DNA from 2 places in the Bacillus sp. GM2 genome. Region 2 is predicted to be linked to the other one. Evidence: a T-box and tRNA genes for the amino acid it is inferred to sense, from the RefSeq annotation. Region 2 holds a T-box; the other holds one or more tRNA genes.
The links. The T-box of region 2 lies ahead of tyrS (tyrosine--tRNA ligase). A T-box ahead of a tRNA ligase gene usually reads a tRNA of that ligase, here a tRNA-Tyr.

Region 1: it encodes a tRNA-Tyr, which carries the amino acid that the T-box ahead of tyrS (tyrosine--tRNA ligase) is inferred to sense. The anticodon was not compared.

The regions. Positions count from the first base shown of each region.
Region 1 covers NZ_JBRKSZ010000008.1:770,037-778,467, forward strand. The annotation lists gene glmM (phosphoglucosamine mutase) at 107-1,453, opposite strand; gene ACVC9U_RS18490 (CdaR family protein) at 1,474-2,790, opposite strand; gene cdaA (diadenylate cyclase CdaA) at 2,783-3,604, opposite strand; gene rsiW (anti-sigma-W factor RsiW) at 3,770-4,390, opposite strand; gene sigW (RNA polymerase sigma factor SigW) at 4,404-4,967, opposite strand; gene rocF (arginase) at 5,193-6,107, opposite strand; tRNA gene ACVC9U_RS18515 (tRNA-Gln) at 6,233-6,304, opposite strand; tRNA gene ACVC9U_RS18520 (tRNA-Tyr) at 6,309-6,393, opposite strand; tRNA gene ACVC9U_RS18525 (tRNA-Thr) at 6,402-6,474, opposite strand; tRNA gene ACVC9U_RS18530 (tRNA-Val) at 6,533-6,608, opposite strand; tRNA gene ACVC9U_RS18535 (tRNA-Glu) at 6,759-6,833, opposite strand; gene ACVC9U_RS18540 (2-thiouracil desulfurase family protein) at 7,017-7,469, shown strand; gene murQ (N-acetylmuramic acid 6-phosphate etherase) at 7,644-8,431, shown strand, end outside.
Region 2 covers NZ_JBRKSZ010000007.1:546,691-555,121, reverse strand. The annotation lists gene ACVC9U_RS03815 (sensor domain-containing diguanylate cyclase) at 1-1,568, opposite strand, end outside; gene rpsD (30S ribosomal protein S4) at 1,900-2,502, shown strand; gene ACVC9U_RS03805 (hypothetical protein) at 2,790-3,020, shown strand; gene ACVC9U_RS03800 (DUF805 domain-containing protein) at 3,276-3,713, opposite strand; gene ACVC9U_RS03795 (MBL fold metallo-hydrolase) at 4,194-4,955, opposite strand; gene ACVC9U_RS03790 (Lrp/AsnC family transcriptional regulator) at 5,088-5,507, shown strand; gene ACVC9U_RS03785 (hypothetical protein) at 5,558-5,704, opposite strand; gene tyrS (tyrosine--tRNA ligase) at 5,837-7,102, opposite strand; T-box leader at 7,151-7,391, opposite strand; gene acsA (acetate--CoA ligase) at 7,445-8,431, opposite strand, start outside.

The DNA of each region.
Region 1 (8,431 bases), on a different contig from region 2:
ACCGTCAAACATTTTTCAAAATGGTTCACATTTTTTCCAAGATTGAACGGTTCCCTTTATCTTATGTGAAATCAGCATGTCTCGTTCTTCAGTCTTCTGCGGAAAATTACTCTGCTCCCATTTCAGCTTTCACGACATCTGCAATGCGGCCTACGTACTTCTCGCAAAGCTCCTTCGTTTTCGCTTCAGCCATGACACGGACAAGCGGCTCGGTGCCGGATGGGCGCACAAGGATGCGGCCGTCACCGTTCATTTCCTTCTCAACTTCTTCGATGACCGCTTTTACCTTTTCGTTTTCCGTTACTTTATGTTTATCGGTTACTTTCACATTCAAGAGGAGCTGCGGAAACTTCTGCATCTCTGCCGCAAGCTCAGACAGCGGCTTGCCTGTCATTTTAATCGTGTTCATCAGCATGATCGCAGAAAGCAGTCCGTCGCCTGTCGTATTGTAATCAAGGAAAATCAAGTGTCCCGACTGTTCTCCGCCGAGGGTAAATCCGCCCTTTTTCATCGCCTCCACTACATAGCGGTCGCCGACCGCTGTCTGAACGCTTTTAATGCCTTCCGCTTCAAGCGCTTTGTAGAAACCGAGGTTGCTCATCACCGTGGAGACAACGGTATTGTCCGTCAGGCGCCCCTCGCTCTTCAAGTACTTCGCGCATATGTACATGATTTGATCGCCGTCTACGATATTCCCTTTTTCGTCGACAGCGATTAAGCGGTCGCCATCCCCGTCAAACGCCATGCCGACGTCAGCTCCCTTTTCCTTCACAAATTCTGCCAGGGCTTCAGGGTGGGTTGATCCGACTCCGTCATTGATGTTTAATCCGTTCGGAGAAGTCCCCATCGTCGATACATCTGCGTCAAGATCGGCAAACAGGTGGGTCGCCAGCGAAGATGTCGCCCCGTGCGCACAGTCAAGCGCGACATGAATGCCTGTGAAGTCTTCATCAGCAGACTGCTTAAGAAACTGCAAATATTTCTGTCCGCCTTCAAAGTAGTCGTTCACCATGCCCAGATCAGCGCCTACAGGCCTTGGCAGGTGATCTTCCGGCTGATCCATCAGACGCTCGATTTCAAGCTCCTGTTCATCGGAAAGCTTAAAGCCGTCGCCGCCGAAAAACTTAATTCCGTTGTCCTGGACAGGGTTGTGGGAAGCGGAAATCATCACACCCGCCTCCGCGTCCATAGCCTTCGTCAAATATGCGACTCCGGGCGTCGAAATCACGCCGAGACGCATGACTTCTGCTCCTATCGAAAGAAGGCCTGCTACAAGGGCCCCTTCCAGCATATGCCCTGAAATGCGCGTGTCACGGCCGATCAGAACCTTGGGACGCTCCTTATCTTTTGTTAGGACATATCCGCCAAAGCGTCCGACTTTAAAGGCCAGCTCAGGTGTAAGTTCACTGTTTGCCACGCCTCTTACACCGTCTGTACCAAAATACTTGCCCATTAATATCGCTCCTTTTTGATTCATGAAGGTTGTGAATCCTTTTCAGAATGATTCTCTTCTTTTTCATCCTGACCATTATTTTTTTCGTTTTGGGTTGTTTGAGATGAGATTTTCACTCGAATGCTCTGCCGCGGCAGCGACCATGTCATGTTCTGCGGACCGTTTACTTCCAGCTTTATATTGTGCTCGCCGTCATCGAGATCCGCCACATTGACATAGAGCTCGACGTCGGAAGGCTGGAGTTTTTCGATCGCGGCTGTCGAGCCCTTTGCCGTGATATCCAGCTTGCCTGACTTCGGATCGAGAAATTCAAGATCCCGGCTGTCATTCAGCCCCGCGGTTTTAATTGAAACGTTTTTCAGTTTTTTCTCTTCTTCCTTGTCAACTTTCACCTTGATTTTCACTTTTTCGGGTGACACCTTTTTAGCGCCGTCCGGCACTTTAATGCCGGCTTCCAATTCAGTATCATCCTTTATTTTACTTAAATCAATCTCGTCGGCCTCGACAAATTCTAACGAATCAAGAACATTTTGCGGCCCGTAGACGGTCACCTCTCCCGGACTTATATCGAGGCTGGAAATGCTGATGCCGTCCGGAAGGCTGCCTTTCCGGTCAACTTTGACCGGAATCTTTTTGCTCGGGCTCGTCACCGGAACGGTGATTTTAACGACGGAAGGGCTGACTTCAACCGGCAGGACATTTCCGTCCTTGTCGTATACTGTAAGCTTGGCTTCTTTTTCAACCGTCTGGTCGACGCCCTCTAAATTGATCGTCGCCTTGATGTTCTGGATTCTGTCGATCACGGCTTTTGAGCCGGTGACGCTGACGTTTTTCGGGTTGATGATCGGCAGCTCCGGCGTGTAGCCGTCTTTCATTTTGTTTTTATTATAAAAATCAACCTCGACCGGGAATTCCTTCGTCGTTTTTTCTTCGATCGTCACGGTTGTCACCGATGGATTGATGGTCAGAGTGAGGCCGTCGGCAACATTTCTGGCCTTCAGCTCGACTTTATGCCTGCCTGTTTTCAGGTTTTGCATGTCGGCATAAATCTCAAAATCCTTCACTTGTCTGACCTTCTTGACGGTTCCGGTCGGCCCTTTAATCGTGACATTCACCGTCTGCGGCACGCCTGTTACGACGTAGTTTTCATCATCATAAAACGATTTGACCGGTATATCGGTGAGCGTCGCTTCGTCTGTTGTCGATGTCGGGAAAAACGATTCACCTGGTTTCTTCGGAGTCGGCGCCTGAGCGCTGTGGACCGCAAAGTAAAGAAGAAACGCGAACAATAACGCGACAACTTTGACAGCCCAGGGATTGTTTAAGAACTTATCCATTTTTCTTCGCCCTCCAATACCAGCGATTTGAGGAAGTTTCCCGCGAATTTTTCTTAAATTCCGCTTCAAGCATATTTTTCAATGCCTCTTCCGATAAATCACGGTGAAGGTCTCCGTTTTTGGCGACGCTGATGCCGCCCGTCTCTTCGGATACAACAACCGTCAGACTGTCGGTCACTTCACTGATTCCCACTGCTGCTCTGTGCCTCGTTCCAAGCTCTTTTGAAATAAAAGGGCTTTCAGAAAGCGGAAGGTAGCAGGCAGCTGCAGCAACCTCATCGTTTTTCATAATCACGGCTCCGTCATGAAGCGGAGTGTTCGGAATAAAGATGTTGATCAATAGCTCAGAGCTGACCTTTGCATTCAAAGGGATCCCCGTTTCTATGTAATCGCCCATTCCCGTCTCCCGTTCAATTGTCAGAAGCGCGCCAATCCGGCGTTTCGCCATATATTTAATCGCTTTTGTAATCGCATCAATCGTTTTCTGCTGCTGCTCTTCCTCAGGTGTTCCGCTCCTCGAAAAAAAGCGCCCCCGCCCCAGCTGTTCCAGCGCTCTCCTCAATTCAGGCTGGAAGATGATAATAATCGCCAGGAACCCCCATGTGATCGCCTGGTCAACCAGCCACTGCAGGGTGCTTAATCCTAAATATTGACTGGCCAGCCTGACGAGAACAATTACCACGATTCCCTTTAAAAGCTGAACCGCCTTTGTCCCGCGGATGACCATCATTAATTTATATATTACGTACCAAACAAGGAGAATATCAACGGCATCGCCGAGGTACTGCAAGAAAGGGATATCCTCAAAAGCCATTTCCTCGTCCTCCAAGAATTCAGTCATTAGTAAGGTTAATATGTTTCAAAATGGTATGATCTATTATTTTTATATATACAGGGGCTATTATAGCACAAATTGATTTTCCAAGTGAAATGGCGGCCCCTCATAAAAAAAGAGCAAAGCTCATTCGCCCGCTTTGCTCTATTCTTTAGACTCCTTCATGCCCAAAACCGATTTTCCGGTCGATTTGATCTTATACCACATCCAGTCGAACATCTCGTTGATCTCATGGATCTGACCGGTGACTTGTCCTGCTGAAGCCGTATATTTTTCGCCATTAACAATCGTGACATCGCCGTCGACTTTGCCCTCTATAATCAGCTTTCCGTTTTTCACGGTCACATCGCCTTTGACAACTTCGCCTTCAGGTACGATGACCGTGTTGTTTTTTACTACGAGATTGGGCTGGCTGGATACGCTGAAATCCTGATCGTTTTTCCAGCTGGAGAAAAAGCTGCCGCCCATCAAAATTGTAAATAAAGCTGCCGCCACTAAAAACGGATGGGCTTTAAGCCACCTGTTGATCGATGCCGTCCGCTTTTCCTTCGGCAGGTTCGCCAGCACATCGGCTGTAAAGTTCGCCGGAGCTGTAAGATGCGACGTGCTCTGGACAAGAGCGATGGATTTTTCCATTTCATGAAGGTGCTTTTTGCAGCCTTCACATGATTGGAGGTGCTCTTTTAATTGCGATTCATCTTCCGGCAGTATGTCTCCGTCAAGGTATTTATGCATAAGCTGAACAATATCCTCCGGACAGCTCATTTCATCACCCCACTTAAAGATCCCTTAATTGTTTTCTGAGAGCCTCTCTGCCCCTGTGTATCCTCGTTTTTACCGTACCTACGGGAATATTAAGGATTTCACTGATCTCAATGAGTGAGAGCTCATCAATGTACTTTAATACGATGACCGTCCTGTATTTATCGGGAAGCCTTAAGATTTTTTCCTGGATGGTGCTGTGCAGCTCCAAAGAAACCACTTCATCCTCTGGAAGCGCAACATCCGCCGCAACCTGGGAATACATCGTCAGTCCTTCAGTCCCCGCCACCTCTGCATCCAAGTAATAGTCCGGCTTTTTTTTACGGATACGATCGATGGTCAAATTGGTTGCGATTCGATAAAGCCATGTGGAAAATTTCCGGTTGATATCAAAACTGTCGATATTCACGTATGCTCTGATAAACGCTTCCTGCGCAATATCTTCCGCCTCATGCGCATTGCCGAGCATACGGTAGCAAAGCTGATAAATTTTGTCTTTGTAAATATCCACAATGTCTGCAAATGCGTTACGATCGCCTTTTTTCACCTGTTTGATTCTTTTTTTAATCATTGTTTCCATATTTATCTAACCTCTGCCTTCACCGGTCTTTATGTATACGAATTGGTTTTTATAAGGTTTCATTAAATTCATAAAAATAGTTTATCAAATTTTTGGCAGGGTGTAGATGCTTTGACAGGGTTCATGCGCTTAATATTAGCTTAAAATTATTATACATCATAAATATTATGAAGTTGAGACTTCTATCATAAAAAAGAGCAGCCTGAAGCCGCTCTTCAACTGCACCTAAAGCAGCTTTTCGCCAAACAGCGATCCCATTAAGGCTACAGCCGCTTCCGCCGTCCTGTTTTTCTCATCCAATATTGGGTTTACTTCGACAAACTCGGCGGACGTAATCAGCTTCGATTCCTCAAGCATTTCCATAGCCAGATGGCTTTCCCTGTAGCTGATGCCTCCTGCTACCGGAGTTCCGACACCCGGTGCATCGTTCGGATCAAGCGCGTCCAAATCGAGTGACAGATGGACACCGTCCGTCCTGCCTCGCAAATAGTCTATCGTTTCTTCCATCACCCTTGTCATGCCGAGGCGGTCGATTTCATGCATCGTATATACTTTGATCCCTTTGTCGCGAATCAATTCTTTTTCCCCGTCATCAAGTGACCTCGCACCGATGATGACGATGTTCTCCGCTTTAATTTTAGCTTCTTTTCCATAGATGGCGGTCAGCCCTTCGTGGCCGATTCCCAGGCTGATGGCGAGCGGCATGCCGTGAATGTTGCCTGAGGGAGACGTTTCTTTTGTATTTAAATCGGCATGGGCGTCATACCAGATCACACCCAGGTTTTGATAATGCTTCGCAAGGCCGGCAAGCGTTCCGATCGCAATGCTGTGGTCACCGCCCAGCACGAGCGGAAAAGCGCCAGAAGCTACGATATTACCGACAGTCTCAGCAAGTTTTACACTCGTTTTTGTAATCGCTTTCAAATTTCTTAGCTCTTCAGATGCCGGCTCCCCGCCTTCTTTCTCATCCTCTCTTTGCCCGATCGTCATATCGCCGAGGTCTTCAATATCCTGACAAAGACATTCCAGCCGTTCATTAACACCTGCACAGCGAATCGCGCTCGGTCCCATATCGACTCCCCGCCTCAGCTGTCCAAGATCCATCGGCACGCCGATCATTGAAATCTGCTGTTTTAACATATGATATCCCCCTTTCAGACCTTCATTGTACCTTCCGATTCGGAATTGACTCAACAAGACATTTTTTTGAATAGTTATACAAAAAAGACAAAATAAAAAGGACATCCGAACAGGATGTCCAAAAACTGGGCTAGCTGGATTCGAACCAGCGCATGACGGAGTCAAAGTCCGTTGCCTTACCGCTTGGCTATAGCCCAATAATGGTGGAGGGGGACGGATTCGAACCGCCGAACCCTGAGGGAGCGGATTTACAGTCCGCCGCGTTTAGCCACTTCGCTACCCCTCCAAAAACAGTGCCGGCCAGAGGACTTGAACCCCCAACCTACTGATTACAAGTCAGTTGCTCTACCAATTGAGCTAGACCGGCATGATACGGTATCTTATGCAGTTACCGGCGCGGTTGTGTCTAAAACCGCTTCGAAAAATGGTGGAGGATGACGGGATCGAACCGCCGACCCTCTGCTTGTAAGGCAGATGCTCTCCCAGCTGAGCTAATCCTCCGAAGTACAGGACGTACAAGTGCATGCGTTGCAACAGGACGTTGCGCTTTTAGCATGCCTTCCTTGCCTTTGAAGTACAAGTGCGCGTTGCAACAGAATGTTGCGCCCTTTAGCATGCCTTCCTTTTCCCAGCGTGCCGTCCAAAAAAGAATGGTGACCCGTACGGGATTCGAACCCGTGTTACCGCCGTGAAAGGGCGGTGTCTTAACCACTTGACCAACGGGCCATCACCGTGTTTCAAGCAGCTCTCGTAAAGCTGACAAAAGTTATTATATACAGGTTCCTCCCCATTTGTAAAGAGGTAAATTAAAATTTTTATTTTCAAATTTTTTATTCATAGAGATTGAGAAAAGCGCGGAAATTTTGTTTAAAATAGGGCTATCTGATGTGCAAGAGAGGGGACCGAATAATGATACTGGTAAGTTCATGTCTGGCCGGAGTGGAATGCCGCTATAACGGTTCGCACAGCTATGTCGAAAAAATCAATAAGCTCGTTGAAGAAAAAAAAGCGGTGATGGCTTGTCCCGAGCTGCTCGGCGGATTTCAAACACCAAGGGAACCGGCCGAAATTATAGGCGGGACGGGAGAAGACGTTTTAGACGGCAAAGCGGTGATCAAGACACAATCGGGAAATGACGTAACAGACCTATATATAAAAGGGGCATATCAAACATTGGAGATGGCAAGGCAAATCAAGGCTGATACGATCGTGCTGAAGGAAAACAGCCCGTCTTGCGGCAGCAGCCATATATACGATGGAAGTTTCTCAAGCAAAAAAATAGCCGGCAACGGCCTTACGTCGGCACTTCTGAAAAAAGAAGGCTTCCGTGTGATTTCCGAACATCAAATAGACGAGCTGTAGTACCAGGACATAAGCGCAGTTCATCTGCGCTTTATTTTATTTCGGCGTTCAGATGTTTAGAACCTAATTGAAACAAAATTTTAATATTTATCTTTTGTCATTGAAATTATATTCCAGCCATAATATACTGAAAATTAAGAAATATATGCATTTTATGATCAGGAGGATTTGTCGATGGAAAACAGCCATTTAGGTTCCTTAACAACCGAACGCCGCAATGAAAGATCCAAGCGCATTCACCAGGCAGAAACGATCGATATGTTGAAAATCATGAATGATGAAGATAAAACGGTAGCCGAAGCTGTACAAGAAGTCTTGCCCGATGTTAAGACCGCCGTTGACTACGCCGTCGGGTCGTTAAAGAAAGGGGGACGGATCATCTACATCGGTGCCGGTACAAGCGGGAGGCTCGGCGTACTTGATGCAGCTGAATGCCCGCCGACATTCAGCATATCTCCCGAGTCGGTCATAGGCATCATTGCAGGGGGAGAAAAAGCTTTGTACAATGCCGTCGAAGGCGCTGAAGATCATGAGGCTTTTGGCAGACGGGATTTAGAAGCCGTTAACCTCTCAAACAATGATACCGTAATCGGAATCGCCGCCAGCGGCCGAACTCCGTACGTCCTAGGCGCCCTGAAGTATGCCAAGAAAACAGGTGCCAAGGCCATATCGCTGACATGCAATGAAAACTCGGCGATCAGCCAGGCGGCAGATCACAGCATAGAAGTAGTCGTCGGCCCTGAAGTCATTGCCGGATCGACGAGAATGAAAGCCGCAACCGCTCATAAAATGATTTTAAACATGATCTCAACGGCGGCCATGATCAAAATGGGGAAAGTCTATGAAAACCTCATGGTAGATGTAAAAGTAAGCAATGACAAATTAAAGGAGCGGGCGATCCGCATCATCCAAACGGTCACAGGTATGCCAAAAGAAACAGCGGCGCAAGCATTGGAAATGTC
Region 2 (8,431 bases):
ATCGTCACCGTCGGATCCGTATATTCCCTGACAAGCATTATGAGCCTTTCAGCAAGCATTTCACCGGCGTTCAGCCTTGCTTTCGGCAAGTATACCGCAAGCTCTTCTCCTCCCCACCTTGCTGCGACATCCTGGTCGCGGATGTTTCGCTGGATCACCCGGGCGACTTGAATGAGAATATCATCGCCTTTCTGATGGCCGTACGTATCGTTAATCTGTTTAAAATCATCGATATCAATCAATACGAGCACGCCGCTCTCATCCGCTTTCATACTGTATCCGATTTTTTCATCGAAATAGCTTCTCGAGTAAAGCTCTGTCAAACGGTCTGTTTGAACAAGATACTTCAGCCGGTCGCGCAGCATCAAATTCGATACGGCGAGCGTGGAATGCCTGATCAGCGTCTGAAACAGCTTAAACATCTCAAACGAAAAGGAGCAGACGTTTTTTTTCAACACGATGACAAATCCTTTGTTTTCATTATTTTCCAGCATCGGAACGCCCATTAATGAAGCATATCCTTCATTCCCAAAAAGCGAAGAACCGTTTCCGACAAACACCCCGTTTTCCTCTGAAATCTTTTCTTTAACATAGCGGATGTATGGAAGGGCATCATCAGTCTGAAAAAAACTAGTGCTTTTCGGCAGCAGGTTTTCCTCGCCCAAGTGATTTTTATAAAAAAAGCCCACTTCTTCGGCACCAAATGAACTGATCAGCCTTTCGGACAAACTCTTCATCATATCCGGGAGGCGTTTCGTCCGGTTCAGCTGATGCGATGTTTCATTAATCAGCTCCAAATTTGAAATCATATTCTGCGACTGTTCGTAAAGCCGTGAATTTTCAAATGCTTTCCCTGCCGCATTCGAAATAATGCATATATCCGCTGCCGTATCGGCAGCGCCTGGTCCAAAGGCTTTCAAAACGCCGTACGTTCCCTGCCGGCCTTTAATCGGAATGTATACTTCCGCTTCATTTTTGCTCTTCACCTGTCCTGATAAGTATGCCTCCAAGGCGAAAGAATCGGTCGATTCGCTTTGCACATCCAACTCTATCGCAGGGAGGTTGATGTATTGATCCTCATCGTATGACAAGAAAAGACAATACGTTAAAAAAGGAAACACACTCCTTAAGCTTTCGAGCATTGTCTTGAGCACCTGCTCCTGATCCATCAGCTCATGCAGCAGCTCCGTCTTTTCATAAATCTTTGTTTTCTTAAGCTCATCACGAAATAATGCGTCAAGCTCCAGACAATGCACCAAAAACAGATGAATGGATTCCGCGAGACGTTCTGGTAATTTATGATTCTTTTGACATGAAAGTTCTATATATTTGCTGTTTTCTTCTATTGTTATAATGATATAATAATCATTAACTCGACTGATTTGGTCGTTCGCTCCCTGCGGTCTTGAAGAAGGACGCAATGAAAGAGATATAAACAAAAAAAATGACTCTGCTGCCGCTTTTAGCCAGGCAACAGAGTCATCGTACGAGACTGCCGGCCTTTTTAAAAGAAATTGGAACAGCTTCTGATGAAAAGACAGATATAGGTCTTCAGTTTGTTTATTCATGGTCATCACCTTAAAAAAATCCGTTTTGTGTATTTTATTTTCCTGATTATATCATAAAAAACAGGACTTTATACTTATTAACGATTCGTGCTCTTTGGGACAGTCCATGAATGGTTGACTTTGCACAGCGGACATTATATAATCTTCTTTGTGTGAAATAATGCAGCCTTTTTGTTCTGCTTCTGTGTTTCATTTTGTTCCTTATCTATTAAGGTGTATCGTGTAACTCTTTGCTGCTGGAGCGAGGATACATGAAAACAAAATGGACATGGCTGAATTGAACAGATGGGTTTTATTTTCACAAAAATAAAACCAAAGGAGGAGTCACATTATGGCTCGCTATACAGGTCCAAGCTGGAAAATATCCCGCCGTTTAGGCATCTCTTTGAGCGGTACGGGTAAAGAATTAGAAAAACGGCCTTACGCACCAGGTCCTCACGGTCCGGGACAGCGTAAAAAACTATCAGAATATGGTTTGCAATTGCAAGAAAAGCAAAAGCTTCGCCATATGTACGGTGTGAACGAACGCCAATTCCGCAACCTTTTTGACAAAGCTGCGAAAATGGCTGGTAAACACGGTGAAAACTTCATGATTCTTCTTGAAGCACGTCTTGACAACATCGTTTACCGTCTTGGCCTAGCGCGCACTCGCCGCCAAGCACGCCAATTGGTAAACCACGGTCACATTCTTGTTGACGGAAGCCGCGTTGACATTCCGTCTTACCAAGTTAAACCTGGCCAAACGATTTCACTTCGTGAAAAATCTCAAAACCTTTCTGTCGTTAAAGAAGCGGTTGAAGTGAACAACTTCGTTCCTGAATACCTGACTTTTGACGCTGAAAAGCTTGAAGGTTCACTAACTCGCCTTCCAGAGCGTTCTGAGCTTCCTGCTGAGATCAACGAAGCATTGATCGTTGAGTTCTACTCTCGTTAATAGAAAATGCTCTTTAAAGAGCATTGGCAAAAACCCTGGAATCGCTGATATATTAGCGATTCTAGGGTTTTTTGTTGTCCTCCGTTGATTCGGGGAGATTGCGGGCTGTTGATAAGCCGGGAATAAAACGGACCCAGCCCATAAGCGTCGGGTTTTTGATAGATGATTTTTCTTGCAAGGTACCTCCTCACGAGCAAGATATGACAAACGTCTCCTTTTCTCTAATACAGATTTTCGGTAAAATCAAATCGTTGGTTAAAGAATGAAAACTGGGGAGTGACCAACAAATGCTTATGTTTTTTGGTAAGTTTGTCTTGTTCTACTTGTTCTGTTTAGCTGCATTCGCCATTTTCAAAGTCATGTACTACAATATCAGCAAAAAATGGGTTGCAAAGACTAAAGATGGCACTAAACTGAATTGGGCTTTGAATGTCTTTGTTAAACACGGTAAGAAAATGGACAGCAACGACTGCTTTGTTATGGGGGTGTTAGCGGGATGGTGTGCGATTTATTTATAAAAAACTCCCGGAAGGCTTCGATGAGAGCCGAGATCCGTCTCGCGATACCGCATCTTAGTGACTGCTTTTGTTTTAGTCTCGCCCATTTGACTGTCTCCGGTATCTCAAAACCATCCTGAATCATCACTGAAATTGATACGCCAAACAATCTTCGGAAATACGGGCTTCTCTCATTAAAAATCAAGTTAACAGTCTTCCTTCAGACTATAAAAAAACCCCAATCGCCAGATGATTGTCTAACAATTGGCGTGCAATTTACGATACATTTACTTTTGGATTTGGCCCATATTGATTTTCTTTTGTTTCGCCAGCCTGACAGTAAAAAATCAGCAGAATGACAGCACCGATTATCGGCAACAAGCCAATTAAAATCCACCAGCCGCTTCTTCCGGTATCATGCAGCCTGCGGACATTGACAGCCAAAGAGGGCAGCAAAACAGCCAACTGATAAATTAAGATCAGGACGTACCCGAGGAATCCACCGCCGTACCCGATGATATATCCTACTTGATATCCGTCATATCCTTCCGCTGTCATGATTCCTGAAATAAATAAACTTACGATCATTACGGTTAAGATAAATAAAATAAAACATATGATGCCGTTAAATAAATGAAACAACCAATATTCCTTTCGTCTTGCTCTCCCTTCAAAATTCGCATAATTCCTCAAGCCTTTCCAATACCACTTCATACAAGTTCCTCCATTGTCAAATCTATAAATTTGCGAAAAACATAAGAATTATACCATAAAATATCATTTTCAACCATTTAATTGAAGGATGCTCCCAAGTCATCTTAGAGGAACATTTTTTCTAATTGGAATTTGAGCTTGTTCCTTTTCAACATTCACTTCTCATTTCACCATTGCTTCTGTATAATATGAATCATCCATTTCGCCTCTGTAGCTTTAGAAGGGAAGAGCGCCGTAAAACATTGTAGGAACGGGTCGCAAGGCAAGGGTTTCAGAAGCACCGAAAAGCAAATAGCTGAGACAGGTGGAATTCCTGTCGGTGAAAGTCCGTAGGGAAGCGTGTTCTCCCCCAGCCTATGCTTACGAGAGGAGTGCGGGTTCGAATCCCGCCGGAGGCATTGATCTTTGTTCTCGAAGAAGAAGTCAAAAAACAGACAGAAATTCACTGTCTGTTTTTTGACGGCTTTAATCTGTCATATATTAAAATGTGTAAGATTCGCCGTCATCCGGCACGAGTACGCGAGAGGACATTCCTTTTTCACGAATGAAGCTCTTCAATTCTTCCCGTGATAAAGTCCAATGGTTGACAGCTTCCATATGACTGGAAATGATTGTGGCCTGAGGTGCAGCTTGATAGACTTTGGCAATATCCTCTTTCCCCATCACAAGAGACCCTCCTTCAAAGAACTGATTGTCTCCTCCGTTAACGACTATGATGTCCGGCTGATGCGCAGCGATTTCTTCCCGGACACCTTCATACCAAACTGTATCCCCTGCCACATACAGCGTTTTCTCCTTTGAGTGCTTGAAGACAACACCGCACACTTCTCCGGCAAGCTTTAGTATCTCTCCTCGTCCATGCTCGCCTTTTGTCTTGATTAATTGAATCCCCTCAAACACCGTATTTTTTGTTAAAACCTCTATATTTTGAAAACCGGCTTTTCTCACTTCCTCAGCATCTGCTTCATTTTGGACAAACAGTTTGATTTCTTTCGGCAACAGATCTTTGGCAGCATCGTCAAAGTGATCTAAGTGCAGATGAGTGATGATGACTGCGTCTGTATTCTTGACGAGCTCGCGGGTTGGCACAGGCAGGCTGACCAAAGGGTTGTTTTGCTCTTGTCTTGCTGAGTTCGGGAAAGGAGGATAAGCGCCTTTCTCAGCCAGCATCGGATCTATTAAAAATGTTTTGCCCGCATATTTGACGGCTAATGTTGCATTTCGAATTTGTTGAATATTCATCGTTATCATGCCTTTCCTTTCATTTACGATTAGTTTATACTATGGCCGATCAACATTTACATTGATAAAATCAAGTCTTTTTAGCGTTTGACTTGATTTTTGAAAAACGTTCATTTGAAAGGATATGATGAAATGCTGGATCATACAGACAAGCAAATCATAGAGGAATTATCAAAAAACAGCCGGATGACCATGAAGGAATTAGGAGAGAAAGTTCATTTGACAGGGCAGGCGGCCTCAGCAAGGGTTGCTAAATTAGAGGATCAAGGAGTGATTGAAGGTTACACCATAAAAGTGAATCAAGTGAAACTCGGGTGTTTTATTCACGCTTTTATCAATATCTATACAAAAAGCACTTATCATAAGCCTTATCTTTCGTTTATCAAAGCACAGCAGAAATACATCATTCAAAACTATAAAATCAGCGGGGACGGCTGTTATCTTCTCGAATGCAAGTTTCCGTCAAATCAACTGTTGGATCAATTTTTAACAGACTTAAATCATCATGCAAATTATAAACTGTCGATCGTTATTAATAAAACGGGCGTATAAAGAACCTGCCGTCCGCTTTTTTTATAAAAAAGAGAGCCCCTAAAGACCCTCTACTTCAGCCGCTTTGCCGCATTTTCCGTCTGATTCAATTGATTGTATCCGTCAGCCGACTGCTGCACCTCTTGTTTTCGTTCAGTTTCCAGCTGCTTGTGGTAATCTTCCATAAATTTTTCTTTAGCTGCAATGAACAGGTTCATGCTACATTCCTCCCTCTTCAACGATGGAAACGCTTTACCTATTACATCTATATTTTTGACATTTCCTGAATGAACATACATGAAACATACGGACACAAAAAAACCCTTGCCGTTTGGCAAGAGTTTTTTTGATTACTTATATGTGAGCAGGAAGTATTTCTTTTTACCGCGGCGAATGACGGTGAATTGGCCTTCGATGCGGTCTTCAGGGCTGAGGACGCTGTTTACGTCAGTACGTCGTTCGCCGTTGATGTAGACGGCTCCGTTTGTGATGTCTTCGCGCGCCTGGCGTTTGGATGGGGAAAGCTTCGATTGGACGAGAACATCGACGAGCGGCAGCTCATCGGTTTCCCCGAGCTCCATGGAAGGAACCCCTTTAAAGCCGACCTTCACTTCTTCAGCAGTCAGTTGTTTAATATCTCCGCTGAAGAGCGCTTTTGAGATGTTGACGGCCTGCTCAAACGCTTCACGGCCGTGTACAAGTACGGTCACTTCTTCGGCGAGGCGTTTTTGCGCTTCGCGTTTTTCAGGTGCCGTCTCTGTTTTTTCAGCGAGATCTTCGATTTCTTCTTTGGACAAGAAAGTGAAGTATTTTAAGTATTTCACGACATCCCTGTCGTCGGTATTGATCCAGAACTGATAAAACTCATATGCCGACGTCTTCTCTTTATCAAGCCAGATCGCGCCGCCTTCCGTTTTTCCGAACTTTGTGCCGTCTGCTTTTGTCACAAGCGGAATCGTCAATCCGAAAGCTTTTGCATTCTCTTCAGATTTGCGGATAAGCTCAAGTCCTGACGTGATATTGCCCCACTGATCGCTTCCGCCGATCTGCAGCTTGCATTCCTGGTTTCTGTATAAATTCAAGAAATCGAGAGACTGCAGGATCATGTAGCTGAACTCAGTATAAGATATGCCCGTCTCGATTCTGGAGCTTACCGTATCTTTGGCAAGCATGTAATTGATTCCGAAGTTTTTGCCGACATCGCGCAGGAAATCAATGACGTTCATTTTGCCGATCCAGTCATAGTTGTTCGCCATGATCGCCGGATTCTCATCAGCTTCAAAATCAAGGAAACGCGAAAGCTGGTTTTTGATTTTCTGTGACCATTCGCGGACGATTTCTTCAGTGTTCAGCGTGCGCTCCGCTTTCTTTCCGCTCGGATCGCCGATCAGGCCCGTCGCTCCGCCTACAAGTGCAATCGGACGATGTCCGGCCAGCTGAAAGCGGCGAAGCATTAAAATCGGCAGCAGGTGTCCGATATGCAGACTGTCAGCTGTCGGATCAAATCCGGAGTATAAGCTGATTTTCTCTGTATCCAGCAGGTCTCTCAAGCCTGCTTCATCGGTTTGCTGCTGAATCAGTCCCCTGAAGGACAAATCATCAAGTAAGTGTGTCATCATCATTTAGCTCCTTTTTTCCAAAAATAAAACGCCCCTTCGCAAAAACGAAGGGACGATAAAAATCGCGGTACCACCCTGCTTAAAAGAACGCATGGCCGCGCTCTTTTCACTCTCATTGATAACGGAAAAGCTTCCGTTCTTCTGCTACACAAAGCCCGGGAGGCTTTTTTCGCAAAAGCGGTTCATGAGTGTAATTCAAACCATCCATATGTGCTGATTTTCACCGGCCATCAGCTCTCTAAGACAGGGAAGGATGCGTTTTACTGATCTCAGTCTTCACCTTTTGAATATTCGACTAAATCTTTTTTAACATAATATTTTTGCATTGTCAATGAGACATCAGTCTTCCATCGATGAGAGATCGCCTGCCGGAAGGTTCAGCTCCCAAGCTTTCAGGACACGTCGCATGATCTTTCCGCTTCTTGTTTTCGGCAGTTTATCCTTAAATTCGATTTCCCTTGGCGCGGCGTGTGCGGCCAAGCCTTGTTTCACGAACTGCCTGATTTCTTCTTTTAACGAATCTGAAGGTTCATAACCTTCCCTCAAGGCGATGAACGCTTTAATAATTTCACCGCGGACAGGATCCGGTTTGCCGATGACGCCTGCTTCAGCGACAGCTTGATGCTCAACAAGCTTGCTTTCGACTTCAAACGGGCCGACGCGCTCGCCCGATGTCATGATGACATCGTCGATCCTTCCCTGGAACCAGAAGTATCCGTCTTCATCCATGTAGGCGGAATCCCCTGATACATACCAATCCCCCGGCATAAAATAGGAGCTGTATTTTTCAGGATTGTTCCAGATCGAATGCATCATTGACGGCCAGCCTTTTTTAATGGCGAGATTCCCCATTCTGTAAGGAGGCAGTTCATTTCCCTGGTGATCGACGATTGCAGCCTCTACGCCTGGAATCGGTTTGCCCATCGATCCCGGTTTAATTTCCATGCACGGGTAATTGCAGATGAGCTGCGCCCCTGTTTCGGTCATCCACCATGTATCATGAATCCGGTTGCCGAAGACTTTATGCCCCCATCTGATGACTTCAGGATTTAACGGCTCCCCTACGCTTAAAATATGCCGTAATGAGCTCAGATTATATTTGTTCACGAGATCGTCGCCAGCACCCATCAGCATCCGAAAAGCCGTTGGCGCGCTGTACCATACCGTCACTTCCATTTTTTCAATCGTTTCGTACCATGCTTCTGGACTGAACCTGCCGCCTACGACGACATTCGTTGCTCCATTCAGCCACGGACCGAAGATCCCGTAAACCGTTCCGGTAACCCAGCCTGGATCAGCCGTACACCAATAAATGTCATCGTCGTG